Regions from separate parts of the Methylosinus sp. genome, predicted to be linked through region 1. Evidence: riboswitches for the same ligand, from Rfam matches in the RefSeq annotation. Region 1 holds a riboswitch; the other holds the start of a gene.
The links. Region 1 has a riboswitch for thiamine pyrophosphate ahead of thiC (phosphomethylpyrimidine synthase ThiC). Riboswitches for the same ligand answer to the same signal wherever they lie in the genome.
Positions count from the first base shown of each region.

Region 2: it holds a riboswitch for thiamine pyrophosphate, as region 1 does, so the genes downstream of both, VIF40_RS12735 (FAD-dependent oxidoreductase) here and thiC (phosphomethylpyrimidine synthase ThiC) in region 1, are expected to answer to the same signal.

Region 1 covers NZ_DATBQF010000077.1:28,818-36,032, forward strand. The annotation lists gene VIF40_RS19845 (cytochrome c-554) at 1-73, opposite strand, end outside; gene VIF40_RS19850 (alpha-ketoglutarate-dependent dioxygenase AlkB) at 239-862, opposite strand; gene VIF40_RS19855 (2,3-bisphosphoglycerate-dependent phosphoglycerate mutase) at 894-1,514, opposite strand; gene dapB (4-hydroxy-tetrahydrodipicolinate reductase) at 1,554-2,369, opposite strand; gene mog (molybdopterin adenylyltransferase) at 2,482-3,024, opposite strand; gene VIF40_RS19870 (hypothetical protein) at 3,437-3,679, opposite strand; gene thiC (phosphomethylpyrimidine synthase ThiC) at 3,885-5,732, opposite strand; TPP riboswitch at 5,808-5,909, opposite strand; gene VIF40_RS19880 (OmpP1/FadL family transporter) at 6,215-7,215, shown strand, end outside.
Region 2 covers NZ_DATBQF010000047.1:8,789-16,003, forward strand. The annotation lists gene xoxF5 (lanthanide-dependent methanol dehydrogenase XoxF5) at 1-1,479, opposite strand, end outside; gene VIF40_RS12710 (quinoprotein relay system zinc metallohydrolase 2) at 1,793-2,716, shown strand; gene VIF40_RS12715 (quinoprotein dehydrogenase-associated SoxYZ-like carrier) at 2,893-3,618, shown strand; gene VIF40_RS12720 (thiamine phosphate synthase) at 3,649-4,260, opposite strand; gene VIF40_RS12725 (thiazole synthase) at 4,257-5,057, opposite strand; gene thiS (sulfur carrier protein ThiS) at 5,066-5,263, opposite strand; gene VIF40_RS12735 (FAD-dependent oxidoreductase) at 5,226-6,245, opposite strand; TPP riboswitch at 6,300-6,446, opposite strand; gene VIF40_RS12740 (BolA family protein) at 6,499-6,786, opposite strand; gene VIF40_RS12745 (J domain-containing protein) at 6,892-7,215, shown strand, end outside.

The sequences.
Region 1 (7,215 bases):
CGGCGATCGCCTGGCCGGCCATGGCGGCGAAAGCGACGCCCGCAGCGAGCGTCAGCCTGGTCACAAATTTCATCCTCGTTCCTTTCCTCGAAGCGTCGTCCCCTGGGAACCGACTGTCTTAATTTTGCCGGCCCTGGCGTGACGCCTGCGCCGATCGTTCATCCCGCGGCCGGGAAACTATATCGGAGCGCTATTGGTGACAATATGCTCCGCTTGCTGAACAGCGCCTGAAATGTCGTTAGGTAACGCGGCGCAACGTCAAATTGATGCGTCCGCCCGCCGCAAAAAGCGGCGAGGACAGCTTCGGCGCGAGCTCCGGCAGCAGCCGATCGACGCCATGGAAGCGCAGCCGCGCCGGTCCGCCCAGCGTCAGCACATCGCCGGACGACAGCGCGAAGACGCGCGACGAATCGGAGCGCTTGACGCCGCCGAGACGGAATCGGCAATCGGCGCCGAGCGAAACGGAGAGAATCGGAGCCGAGAAATCCGCCTCGTCCCGATCCTGATGCGGCCCCATGCGCGCCTCGGGCCCATAGAAATTGACGAGGCAGGCCTCCGGCGGATGCGGATAATCCGCGAGCTTCTCCCATGCGTCGAGCAGCATTCGCGGCATGGGCGGCCAGGGCTCGCCGGTTTCGGGATGGCGCGCCTCGTAACGATAGCCGCGCGCCTGATCGCTGAGCCAGCCGAGCGGGCCGCAATTGGTCGTGCGCACCGAGAAAGGCAGCCCGCTGCGCGGCATGGTCGGCGTGAGCAGCGGCGCGGCGGCGATGACGCTCTCCAGCTCGCGCAGCAGCGCGCGCTGCGCGGCCTCGTCGAAATAGCCGCGGTAAAGGCGAACGCCCGGCTCTATCTCCGACATTCTCGCTCCGTCCTGCGAGGAGCGCCGCGCGTCACCGGTCGAGCACGTCCTTGGCGGCGACGGTCGAATCGGAATTGAGCCGGTAGACGATCGGCACGCCGGTGGTGATCTCGAGAGAGGACACCGATTCGGGCGTCAGCCGATCGAGCACCATGGCCAGCGCCCGCAGCGAATTGCCATGCGCGGCGACCAGCACGCGCTCGCCGCGCAGAGCGCGCGGCAAAATCTCCTGGCAATAGAAGGGCAGCACGCGCGCCACCGTATCCTTGAGGCTCTCTCCGCCGGGCGGCGCGACGTCATAGGACCGCCGCCACAACCGCACCTGCTCCTCGCCCCATTGCTGGCGCGCCTCGTCCTTGTTGAGGCCGGAGAGATCGCCGTAATGCCGCTCGTTGAGCGCACGGCTGCGGATGACGGGCACGTCCTTCTGCCCGAGCTCGTGAAAGGTGAGATCGAGCGTGCGCTGCGCGCGCAGCAGCAGCGAGGTGAAGCCTATGTTGAAGCGCAGATCGATGCGCTTCAGCTCGCGTCCGGCGCGCCGCGCCTCCTCGATCCCCTTGGGCGTCAGATCGGGGTTCTTCCAGCCTGTGAACAGGTTCTTGGCGTTCCACTCGCTTTCGCCATGGCGGAGGAGGACGAGAATACGGTCCATGCAGGCTATGTCCCTCGAATCGAACGATGCGGCGCGCTGTCAGGCGCCGGCGAGGCCGAGCACGTCGGCCATAGAATAGAGGCCGGCCGGCCGCCCTCGCGTCCAAATAGCGGCGGCGATGGCGCCCCGCGCGAAAATGCCGCGATCCTCGGCGCGATGAGCGAGCTCTATGCGCTCCCCCGCCCCGGCGAAGATCACCGAATGCTCGCCCACCACCGTGCCGCCGCGCAGCGAGGCGAAGCCTATGTCGCCCTCCCGCCGCGGTCCGGTGAGCCCGTCGCGGGCGCGGGCGCTGTGCTCGCCGAGCGCGACGTCCCGCCCCCGCGCGGCCGCCTCGCCCAGCAGCAGCGCCGTGCCGGAAGGGGCGTCGACCTTCATGCGATGGTGCATCTCGACGATCTCTATGTCCCAGGCGACGCCGAGCGCCTTCGCGGCGCGCTCCACCAGAACGGCGAGAAGATTGACGCCGAGGCTCATATTGCCGGAGCGCACGACGGGAACGCGCTCGGCGGCCGTCGCGAGAGCGGCCATGTCCTCGCTCGACAATCCGGTGGTGCCGATGACATGGGCGACGCCGGCCGCCGCGGCGAGCCCGGCGAGCGCCACGGTCGTCGCCGGCGTCGAAAAATCGATGGCCACATCGGCCTCGGCGAGCGCGGCCGTCGCATCGGCGCAGAGGCGCACGCCATTGGCGGGACGGCCGACCAGCAGGCCCGCATCCTCCCCGAGGATGGGCGAATGGGCCGAGACGACCGCTCCGGTCAGCACGACGCCTTTCGTCTCCCCCGCGGAGGCGATCAGCATCCGGCCCATGCGGCCGGCGGCGCCGACGACGACCAGCCGCACATCGCTCATCAACCTTGCCCCCACAAAGATTGCACGCGGGCTCCGCAGAACGGCCCTGCGGCCAGTCTATACAGCCCCGATGCGCGAATGAGAAGGGGAGACGCCCTACCCGATCAGGTGGCTATTTGCCCTTCGGGCGAAACGCCGCGACGCGCGCCGGATCGGTCTCTATATAGGCGGCGCCGATGAGATCGAGACAATAGGGCACGGCCGGCATCACCGCGTCGAGGCAAAGCTCGATGGCGGCGGGCTTTCCGGGCAGGTTGATGACGAGACATTTGCCTCGGTGAGCGGCCAATTGCCGCGACAGAATCGCGGTCGGCGTCTGCGCCAGCGACACTTTGCGCATCAGCTCGCCGAAGCCGGGCAATTCGCGCGGCGCGGCGGCGAGCGTCGCCTCGGGCGTCAGATCGCGCGGCGAAGGCCCTGTCCCGCCCGTGGTGACGACGAGATCGCAGCCGATATTGTCGGCGAGATCGATGAGCGTGTCGCGCACGCTCTCGAAACCATCGGGAATGAGGCGCCGCTCGATGCGGAACGGGCTCGTCAGCACCTTCTCGAAATAGGCGGCGATGGCCGGTCCGCTGACATCCTCATAAACGCCGGCGCTGGCGCGATCGGAGGCGGTGACGACGCCGATGACGGCTTCCTGCTTCTGTGTCATGCGCGCACAATAGCGGCTCCGAGGCGCGAGACAACCGAAAGCTCCGCCCGCCTCCGACAGGCATGAAGCGCTTCTCGTATTGCTATCGAGGATAGGGCGCGCAAGGGCGATTCGCTCGCACGACGTTTCAACATTGCGTCGGCGGCCCGGGAGCGGCTCTGGAACGACTCGTCGATCGAGATCGTCTTACGTCCATCGAGATCGTCTTGCGCAGCGGCGATGGATCGATCGCGCGCGCCGCGGATCCCTGAAATTCGCTACGGCGCGAAATTCACGACTGTACAAAAATCAAACACGGCAGGACGGAGGCTCTTCGATGAGAAGCCCCCTGGGCGCGCGAAAAATCGCGCGCCCGGCGGCGTCACGATCGCGGAAGCGGGACTCCCGCCGGGCTCGCGTCGTTCCGGAAGGATTATTCCTTCACCGAAGCCGGCTCGCAGCCGCACTTCTGATAGCAGGCGCCCTTAGCCTCCTTGGCCTTCTCGATGGACTCGGGAGTCGCCGAGAAGCGATTCTTGACGGAGACATATTCGAAGAAGCACTTGTCGACGCAGACGCCCTGCTTGTCTTCATCCTTGATGTCGCAACCGGCGAAAACCGGGCCGACCATGCCGAGCGACAGAGCAGCGGCCGTCACAATGGCGCGAAAGTTCATTTGCCGTTTCCCTCTTTTTGGATGTGGGACCATTTGTCCCTTATTTGTTACAGGGCGCATCGTCCCGCGGGCAAATAGGCTGTTTTCGCTGCGCCTGTCAATGTAATTGACATTTTTGCGGCGCCCCGAAAATCATGCGGAGAAGAGCTTCGCTGCACTGCAAAAGGAGCATTTCCCGACCGGTCGCGAAAAACAGCCCGCCGCCTCATTCGGCGACGTAGATTTGCGCGCCCTTCTCCAAGAACTCCGCGCTCTTTTCCGCAAAGCCCTTGTCACGCTCGGCGAGCGCCGCCGCCTCCTCGCGCAGATCGCGCGTGATCTGCATGGAGCAGAATTTCGGCCCGCACATGGAGCAGAAATGCGCGACCTTATGCGCCTCCTTGGGCAAGGTCTCGTCGTGATAGCGGCGCGCCGTATCGGGATCGAGCCCGATGTCGAATTGATCCTCCCAACGGAAGTCGAAACGCGCGCGGCTCATCGCATCGTCGCGCTCCTGCGCCGCCGGATGGCCCTTGGCGAGATCGGCAGCGTGCGCTGCGATGCGATAAGTGATGACGCCGGTCTTCACATCCTCGCGATCCGGCAGGCCGAGATGCTCCTTGGGCGTCACATAGCAGAGCATCGCCGTGCCGAACCAGCCGATCATGGCGGCGCCGATGCCGGAGGTGATGTGGTCGTAGCCCGGCGCGATGTCGGTGACGAGCGGCCCGAGCGTGTAGAACGGCGCCTCGCCGCATTCGCGCAGCTGCTTCTCCATATTCACTTTGATCTTGTGCATCGGCACATGGCCGGGGCCTTCGATCATCACCTGGCAGCCCTTGTCCCAGGCGATCTTGGTCAACTCGCCGAGAGTCTCGAGCTCGGCGAATTGCGCGGCGTCATTGGCGTCCGCGATGCAGCCGGGACGCAATCCGTCGCCGAGCGAGAAGGACACGTCATAGCGGCGCATGATGTCGCAGATCTCGTCGAAGCGCTCATAGAGGAAGCTCTCGCTGTGTCGCGAGAGGCACCAGCGCGCCATGATCGAGCCGCCGCGCGAGACGATGCCGGTGACTCTCGCGGCGGTGAGCGGCACATGGCCGAGGCGCACGCCCGCATGAATGGTGAAATAATCGACGCCCTGCTCCGCCTGCTCGATCAGCGTGTCCTTGAACACCTCCCAGTCGAGCTTCGTCGCGTCGCCGCCGACCTTCTCGAGCGCCTGATAGATCGGCACCGTGCCGATCGGAACGGGCGCATTGCGGATGATCCAGTCGCGAATATTGTGAATATTGCGTCCGGTGGAGAGATCCATCACCGTATCGGCGCCCCAGCGGATCGCCCACACCATTTTCTCCACCTCCTCCGCGACCGAGGAGGTGATGGCCGAATTGCCGATATTGGCGTTGACCTTCACCAGGAAATTGCGGCCGATGATCATCGGCTCGGCTTCCGGATGATTGATGTTGGCGGGAATGACGGCGCGTCCGCACGCCACTTCCTGACGCACGAACTCCGGCGTCACATAGGCGGGAATTTCGGCGCCGAATCCCTCGCCCGCCTCTATGCGCTCGGCGGCCTGCGCGAAGGCGCGCTCGCGGCAGAGATTCTCGCGATGCGCGACATAGATCATCTCTTCCGTGATCGCGCCGGCGCGCGCATATTCGAGCTGCGTCACCGGCGCCGAGCCGGCGGCGCGGCGAATGGCGCGCGGAGCGGGACAGGGCGGAACCAGCCGATCCTCGCCGACGAAGCCATTGTCCTCCGCCTTCACGGCGCGGCCGGCGTAGGCCTCGAGGCCGGCCCGGCTCTCGAGCCAGCGACGCGCCGCCGGCAAGCCCGCCGAAAGATCCGGGACGAATTCCGCGCAGCTATAGGGGCCGGACGGATCATAGACGCGCAGCGGCGCGTCGCCGGACGAGGGATGAAGAGCGATCTCGCGCACCGGGACTCGAATATCCTCGACGCGAATATCCTCCCGCCCGCGCGGGGAGGAATAGAGCTTGCGCGACCCGCCGATCGGGCCGGTGGTCACGCTCTGGGGAGTCGTCGGGCGTTTGTCCTGCACGTTCATCGTCGCGCTCCCTTGTCTCGAGGATGGCTGGGCGGCAGGCGACGGAGTCGGCCGACGCCGTCCGCAACATCGGACGACGCGTCCCTTTGGCCTTCCCTCGCGCCGGCATTACCCGGATCAGGTTCGATGGGTGCTTCTCAGCCGCTCCTCATCGGAGCGGCGCCCCTCGCCAAGGCGCGCATGTTATCCGCGGCCCCGGATCGCGGCAAGTCCGGCAATCGACCGTCCGGCAAATCGACAGCGTGGCTGTCGACGGTCCCGCTATCGACGGCCCGGCGGCGGAGCGCTGTGGCAAAAACGTGACAGATCCGAAAATATTCACAGGCGTCCGACCGATAGCGATGTCGCGGACCGCCCGCTCTGTTAGATTCTCTGATAGATTCTTGGGCAATAGTGAGTCGTGAGATACAAACGCCGCCGGGTTGCCGAGTGCTTCTAAATGGCGTGTGAACGACGACCGATCTGGGGCGGGGCGATAGATAATGAACGGATATTCCTGGCGCACTCTCGCCTCGGCGGCTGCTCTCACGATTTCTCTCGCAGCTCCGTCACTCGCCGCGGACGGCTATTTTCTGATCGGCTACGGCCCGCGTCAGAAGGCGCTGGGCGGCGCCGGCGTCGCCGATTCGCGCGACTCCATGTCGCTGTCGATCAATCCGGCCGGACTCGTCGATCTCGAGCGCCGGCAGATGCAGCTGGGCGTCACCGCTCTGTTTCCGGAGCGCGGCTATTCGACCGACGGCGCGCCCAAGGTGCTGGCGCCGGGCGACGTCCGCAGCGGGCGGCCGATCTTCCCTGTGCCCCATAACTCCTATTCTGCGCCGATCGACGCGGAGTCGGCCTGGGGCACGGCCTCCTACGCCAACGGCGGCATCAACACCTCCTTCGATTTCGGCCATTTTCACCCGCCGTCAGGGGGCCCCTTCGGCGGCGGCTATGCGGGCGTCGATCTCGAGCAGGCCTTCACCAGCGTCGGCTATGCGCGCAAATACGGCGCGCTGTCGATCGGCATCGCGCCCACCATCGCGGTGCAGAGGATCAATCTGCAGGGTCTCAAATCCTTTTCGCCCTATTCCGCCGATATGTACAGCCTGTCCGACAATGGCTATGACTGGTCGTTCGGCGGCGGCGTGCGGCTCGGCCTGCAATGGCGCGTGACCGACCAGTTCCGCATCGGCGTCGCCGGCTCGACGCCGATGTTCATGACACGTTTCCGCAAATATTCGGGCCTCTTCGCCGATGGCGGCAGCTTCGACATTCCGGCCAATCTCACGGCCGGCGTCGCCTATGATCTGACGCCAGATCTGACCGTCATGGCCGACTGGCGCCATATCTTCTATTCGGGCGTCGGATCTGTCTCCAATTCGAGCTTCCCGGTGCTGCTGCGCTCGCTCGGCTCCTCGGGCGGCCCCGGCTTCGGCTGGAAGGACACCGATTCGGCGTCGTTCGGCGTCGAATGGCGCGTGCAGCCGGGCTTTGCGCT
Region 2 (7,215 bases), on a different contig from region 1:
CGAGAACTGCTCCTTGTTGGACCATACGATCTTGCCGACGCGAGCGTCCCAGGCGATGAAATTGCCCATGTGGCTGTCGCCGGGCGGCGGGAACATCTCCAGCGTCGCGCCGACATAGGGCTGACCCGCGGTGTAGCTGACGCGGAACGGCTCATAGTCCATGCAGACGTGGTTGGTCGGCACGTAGAACAGGCCGGTGTCGGGCGAGAAGGACGCGGGCTGCATGTCCTTGGAGCCGAGCGCCGCCGGGCAGACGCCCTTGCTGTTCACGTCCTCGCCGTTCTGCTCGGTCGAATATTTCGACACGACCAGCGGACGGCCATAGGTCGGGGAGCTCTTGTCCATATCGACCTTGCTCGCCCAATTGACGGCCGGATCGTATTTCTCGGCGACCAGCAGCTCGCCGGTCACGCGGTCGAGCGTGTAGCCGAAGCCGTTGCGGTCGAAGTGGACGAGCGTCTTGCGAGCCGCGCCGCCGATCGTCTGATTGGCGAGGATCATCTCGTTGATGCCGTCATAGTCCCATTCGTCATGGGGGGTCATCTGATAGACCCATTTGGCGACGCCGGTGTCGAGGTCGCGCGCCCAGATCGTCATGGACCAGCGGTTGTCGCCCGGACGCTGCTTCGGGTTCCAGGTCGAGGGATTGCCGGAGCCGTAATAGACGAGGTTCAGCTCGGGGTCATAGGAATACCAGCCCCAGGTCGTGCCGCCGCCGATCTGCCACTGATCGCCTTCCCAGGTCTTCAGCGACGAATCCTTGCCGACCGGCTTGCCGAGATAGGTGGTCTTCTCGGGGTCGAGCAGAACCTCGGAGTCCGGACCTTCCGAATAGCCGCGCCAGGCGAGGCTGCCATCCTTGATGTGATAGGCGGTGATGCTGCCGCGCACGCCGAACTCGCCGCCGGCGATGCCGACGAACACCTTGTCCTTCATGACATGCGGAGCGGCGGTCGAGGTGGCGCCCTTGGAGGGATCGCCATTCTTCACCGACCAGACGAGCTTGCCGGACTTGGCGTCGAGAGCGACGAGCGTGGTGTCGGCCTGGGCCAGGAAGATCTTGCCGTCGCCATAGGCGAGGCCGCGGTTCACCGTGTCGCAGCACATCACCGGAACGACGCTCGGATCCTGCTTGGGCTCATACTTCCAGAGGATCTTGCCTTCGTTGTTGAGGTCGAGGGCGTAGACGATGTTGGGGAACGGCGTATGGAGATACATCACGTCGCCGATCACCAGCGGCGCGCCTTCGTGGCCGCGCAGCACGCCGGTCGAGAAGCTCCAGGCCGGAGCCAGCTTGGCGACGTTCTCGGTGGTGATCTGCTTCAGCTTGGAATAACGAAGATTGGCGTAGTCGCCGGTCGGCAAAACCCAATCCTTCGGATTCTTCTGGAGCTCGAGCAGCTCGTCGGCGGCGTTCGCCACGCCGGCCCCGAACAGCGCGAGAATCCCCACCGAAGTCGACAACAACAGCTTATGCATGAGCTTTTCCTCCTGACGACATCACCGTGCAAAAGGCCCGGCCACGCCGCCGACATCGCGCCTTTCCGACGCCCTAAGGCTTTGGGAAGCCGTTTCCTCTTTTTTTGCCACGACGATCGGACGGAAACGCCGCGCCCGCAGCTCCGTCCATATCCTCGCTGAGACGCCTTCCGGTTCCCGGCCGGAAAGCCTCTTTTAGGTCGGAAACGGCGGGATAATATGTCGCACAGAATTGAAGCGCAATCCCCAAATCCCTTTCCCGACTTTCCTGATTTCTCGCATGAAACCCACGAAAAACAAGGTCGAAAAACCCATGCTGCAACGCACTATTCTACGGCTCGCCATCGCGCTGTTCTGTCTCTTCACGAGCGCCGCGAAAAGCTTCGAGCTGACCGAGATCGCGCCCGGCGTGCTCGTCCATCAGGGCCAGACCGCCTTGATGTCCCGCGACAACTCGGGCGACATCGCCAATCTCGGAGCGATCGTCGGCGACGAGGCGATCGCGGTCATCGACACGGGGGGAAGCCGCGTCGAGGGGGAGGCGTTTCTCGCTGCATTGCAACAGCGCTCGCCCAAGCCCATCCGCTATGTCGTCAACACTCATGTCCATCCGGACCATATTTTCGGGAATATTGCCTTCGCAGGCGCGGGAGCGATCTTCGTCGGGCACAAGAATCTGCCGCGCGCCATGGCGACTCGCGGGCCGCATTATCTCTCTTCTTTTCGCGAGGCGATGGGCGCGCTGGTCGATGATGTGAAACTGGTTCCGCCGAGCCTCACCGTCGAGCGCGAGACGATTCTCGATCTCGGGGGCCGCAAGATCACGCTGAAGGCCTGGCGCACCGCCCATAGCGACGCCGATCTCACCGTGCTCGATCCGCAGAGCGGCACGCTGTTCGCCGGCGATCTCCTGTTCCTGCGCCATGTGCCGATCGTCGACGGAAGCCTGCTCGGCTTCCTCGCCGTCGTCGACGAATTGCGCGCGATCGAGGCGGTCCGGGTCGTCCCCGGCCATGGGCCGGCGGTCGCTCCCTGGCCGCAGGCGCTCGATGCGCAGAAAGCCTATCTCGACCACCTCACCCGCGATTTGCGCGCCGACATCGCCAAGGGCGAGACGCTCGCCGAAGCGGTGCGGACGGCCGGCCGCGAGGAGCGGCCCAATTGGCTGCTCTTCGACGATTATCACAGCCGCAACGCCACGGCCGGTTTCGCCGAGCTCGAATGGGACGCCCCTTGAGCCCCCCGCATAGAGAGAGCTATGATTTCGAAAAAGCCGGAGGAACGCAGATGAGCCCTTGGACCGCGAGCCTTCCGGCTCGCAAGACGCCGCGCGAGAGCGAGCCCGAAGGCTCGCGGTCCGGTCGTCTTCGTCTCGCGACCGCGGCGGCCCTGTGCCTCCTGGCCGGCGCAGCGATGGCCCAGGAGCCCAAGATCGATCCATGGCCCGGCCTCGTCACCGATATATTCCACGACCGCGCGATCACGCCGCATGAGGGCGTGGTGGCGCTCGACGCGCCGAAGCGGGCCGAGGACGCCGCCATCGTGCCGATGACGATCACCCTCCTCGCGCCGGGCTTGCGCGCGGCGACGCTCGTCATCGACGAGAATCCCATGCCCATGGCCGCGGCCTTCTCCTTCGGCGACGGCGCGGGCGTCCAGAAGATCGAGACGCGCGTCAGGGTGAACTCCTACACCAATGTGCATGTCGTCGGCCGGACGGCGGATGACGCGCTGCATTCGGTGGTGAAATTCGTGAAGGCCTCGGGCGGCTGCTCGGCGCCGGCGATCAAGGACCAGGACGAGGCCGACGCCAATCTCGGCAAAATGAAATATCGCGAATTCGCCAGCGAGACCCCCGCGCTGCGCGAGGCGCAGATCATGATCCGCCATCCCAACAATTCCGGGATGCAGATGGACCCGCTCACCCGCGCCTATCTTCCCGCCCATTATGTCGACAAGGTCGAGGTGCGGCAGGGCGACGCGCTGATCTTCTCCATGGAGGGCGGCATATCGCTCTCCGAGGATCCGAGCTTTCGCTTCGTCTACAAGCCCAACGGCGCCAAGACGATCCGCGTCGAGGCGCATGACAATCAGGGCGGCGTGTTCAAGGGCGAGTGGCCCATCGGCAGCGCCTCGTAAGAGACAGCGGACGGCTCTATTCGCCGCTCGCTACTCGCCCCGCGTCGCCTCCACCCATTCGCGTGTCCGCGCCTGCGGATCGGCGGCGCGCAGCACATCGGTGACGACGCAGGCGCTGTCGGCCCCCGCCGCCAGCGCCGCACGGGCGCGCTCCGGCGTCAGGCCGCCGATGGCGACGAGCGGAATCGCGCCGATGCGGCGTTTCCACAGGCTGAGCTTGTCGAGGCCCTGCGGTCCGACAGCCATTTGCTTCAGCAGCGTCGGATAGATCGGCCCCAGCGCGACATAATCGGGGGCGAGCGACAGCCCCCGCTCGAGCTCGGCCTCGTCATGGGTGCTGACGCCGAGCCGCAGTCCATGCGCTCTGATCGCGGCGATGTCGGCGGTGTCGAGATCGCCCTGGCCGAGATGCACGAAGTCGCAGGCGAGATCGATGGCGAGCCGCCAATGATCATTGACGACGAGCTGCGCGCCATGGGCCGCGCAAAGGTCGCGCGCGCGCAAAATCTCTTCGCGCAACGCCGCCTCGTCGCGATCCTTGACGCGCAATTGCACGAGCCGCACGCCCTGCGGCAGCAGACGCGGGAGCCAATCGGCGGCGTCGACGATGAGATAGAAGGGATCGAGCAAAAGCGCGCTCACGCCTCGCATCCGTCGTCGAAGGCGCGGCCGAGCACGGGCGTCGACGGCGCCGCCATGTCGCGCGGCTCCATCAGGCCGGAAAGATGGGCGGCCCGGCCCGCCTCTATGGCGAGCGCGAAGGCCCGCGCCATGACGACGGGATCGCGCGCGCGGGCGACGGCGGTGTTGAGCAGCGCCGCATCGAAACCGAGCTCCATCACGGCGGCGGCCTGCGAAGGCGCGCCGAGGCCGGCGTCGACGATCAGCGGCGTGCCCGGAAAATGCGCGCGCAACGCCCGCAGGCCGAAGAGATTATTGATCCCACGACCCGAGCCTATGGGCGCCGCCCAGGGCATCAGCACGCGGCAGCCGACGTCGAGCAGTCTTTCCGCGACCACGAGATCCTCGGTCGTATAGGGAAAGACGGAAAAACCGTCGTCGCAGAGGATGCGCGCCGCCTCGACCAGGCCGAACACATCGGGTTGGAGCGTGTCCTCCTCGCCGATGACCTCGAGCTTGATCCAGCTCGTGCCGAACAGCTCGCGCGCCATCTGCGCGGTGGCGACGGCCTCCTTGGCCGTGCGACAGCCGGCGGTGTTGGGCAGCACGCGCACGCCGAGCTCGCGAATGAGCCGCCAGAAGCTCTCGCCCGCGCGCGAGCCGCCGGCCTCGCGCCGCAGCGAGACGGTGACGATCTCCACACCGCCGGCGCGGATCGCCTCGGCGAGAATCGCCGGCGAAGGATAACGCGCCGTGCCGAGCAGGAAGCGGGAGGACAGTCTCGCATCATAGACGACGAGGTCGTCGGGCTTGCTCATCCGAATTTTCACCCTCCCTGCCGCGGCGTGACGATCTCGACCGAATCGTCTTCGCACAAAAGCGTCTCGCCGCGGTCCTTGCCGCGCACGAACGCCTGATTCACGGCCGTGGCGATTGTCTGCTCGCCAAAACCCAATTCCTCGATGAGGCGCTCCAGCGTGGGCGCCTCAACCTCGAGCGTCCGCCCATTCACCCTGATCCGCATTCATGACCTCCGGGAAGATCTCGCCCGAAAAGAGAAAACGCGCGACGCGATGCGCCAGCGCCGGCGCCAGCAGAAACCCATGCCGATAGAGCCCGTTGACATAGAGCGTGCGGCCCCGGCGCGCGATGCGCGGCAGATTGTCCGGGAAAGCCGGCCGCACATCCGAGCCCGTCTCGACGATCTCGGCCTCCGCGAAAGCCGGATGAATGGCGAAAGCCGAATTGACCAGCTCGACGATTGAGCGCGCGGTGACGCGGGAGCGCTCCTCATTCTCGATCATCGTCGCGCCGACCATGAACACGCCCTCCCCGCGCGGGACGACATAGACCGGATGGCGCGGATGCAGCATCCGCACGGGGCGGGACAATTCGATCTCCTCGCTGCGCAGCACCAGCATCTCGCCCTTGACGCCGCGCAATTCCGCCAGCGCGTCGCGCGCCGAAAAGCCGCGGCAGTCGACGGTCCAATCCGCCCGCGGCGCGGATTCGGCGCCGAGCCGGATACGGACATTGTCCATTGTCCGAAGCCGCTCGAACAGAGAGCGCATCGCCGCACGCGGCTCGAGATGCGCCTCCTCGCGAAAATAGAGGCCGCCGGAAAAGCGGCCGGCGAGCGCCGGCTCGAGGACGGCGAGGCCCGCTTCGTCCAGCCGCTCGAAACGGTGGGTGCGCCGGGAGAAATCGGCGAGCTCGGCGCGGTCGCGCGGCGGCGCGACGACGAGGCTGCCGGCGATGGTCGCGACGGGAATGTCCTTGGTCCAGAAGCCGAGCGCCTCCTCGCCGAGCACGGCGACGACAGGCTCCGCGCTCTGCAATTCGCACCAGGGCGCGATCATGCCGCCGGCGTAATAGGAGCAGCCGCGCCCCGGCGCCGCGGCTTTTTCGATAAGCTCGACCTCGGCGCCGAAGGGCGCGCCGGCGCGGGCGATCTCGAAAGCCGCGGTCAGGCCGGCGACGCCGGCGCCGATCACGCAGATCAGCATCGAGGCGGCTCGGCGATGCGAGGCGAGCGGCCGAAAGCGCCTCGGCCGAGCGGAAACAGGAGCATGCGACCTCCCTACGCCAGCGCGAACTGGATCAGGTTCGAAGGGTCGCCGAGCCGCTTTTTCTAAAGCTATTCGGCCTCTCAGCCTCTTGCCGCGCGCGATCGGCGCGCCGGCGGCGAGGCTCCCCCGGGCGAGGCCGAGAGTCGCGCAGGAGCGGCGGCGCGTCAAGCGTCGCCGCGCGCCCTACGCCCTATTCCTGCGGGGCGCGGGCGCTGATCGCCAGAGCATGAACGCGGCCGGCCAGCTCCTCGGCGAGCAGAGTGTTGACAATTCTGTGCCGCTCGACCAGCTTCTTGCCGGCGAAAGCCTCGCTCACCACCTCGATGCGAAAATGACTTTCGCCATCCTGATGATGGCCGCCATGACCGGCGTGCTTGTCCGACTCGTCGATCACCTTCAAGGTGAGCGGCGCGAGCCCCTCGGTCAGTTTCGATCTTATGCTCGCCTGGACGGCGCCGATATTGCCTTGTGCGGCCATAGTGGAATCCTCCTCGTCCTCGCCACCCAAGCAAAATTCCCGCCGAATGAAATTGGCGTCGGGTTCCGCTTGCAGCCGGCGGCCAGTCTACCATAATGCAGCGCCATGGATTTGAATTCGCCCCTCTTCGATCGTATCCGCGTGAAGCCCGAGCAGAGGCAGGAGCGCCGCGAGACCCGTTTTCGCTGCGACGCCCCGGGCTGCGAGGCCGAGGGGGCCCATCGCGCGCCGATGGGTCGGCTGCGCGAGGGGCAATATTTCTGCTTCTGCCTGGAGCACGTGCGGGAATACAACAACTCCTACAATTACTTCAACGGCATGAGCGACGAGGACGTCGCCCGCTATCTGAAGGACGCCACCACGGGCCATCGCCCGACCTGGTCGATGGGCGTGAAGCGTGGACAGGCCGCGTTTCGCGAGGACCCGCTG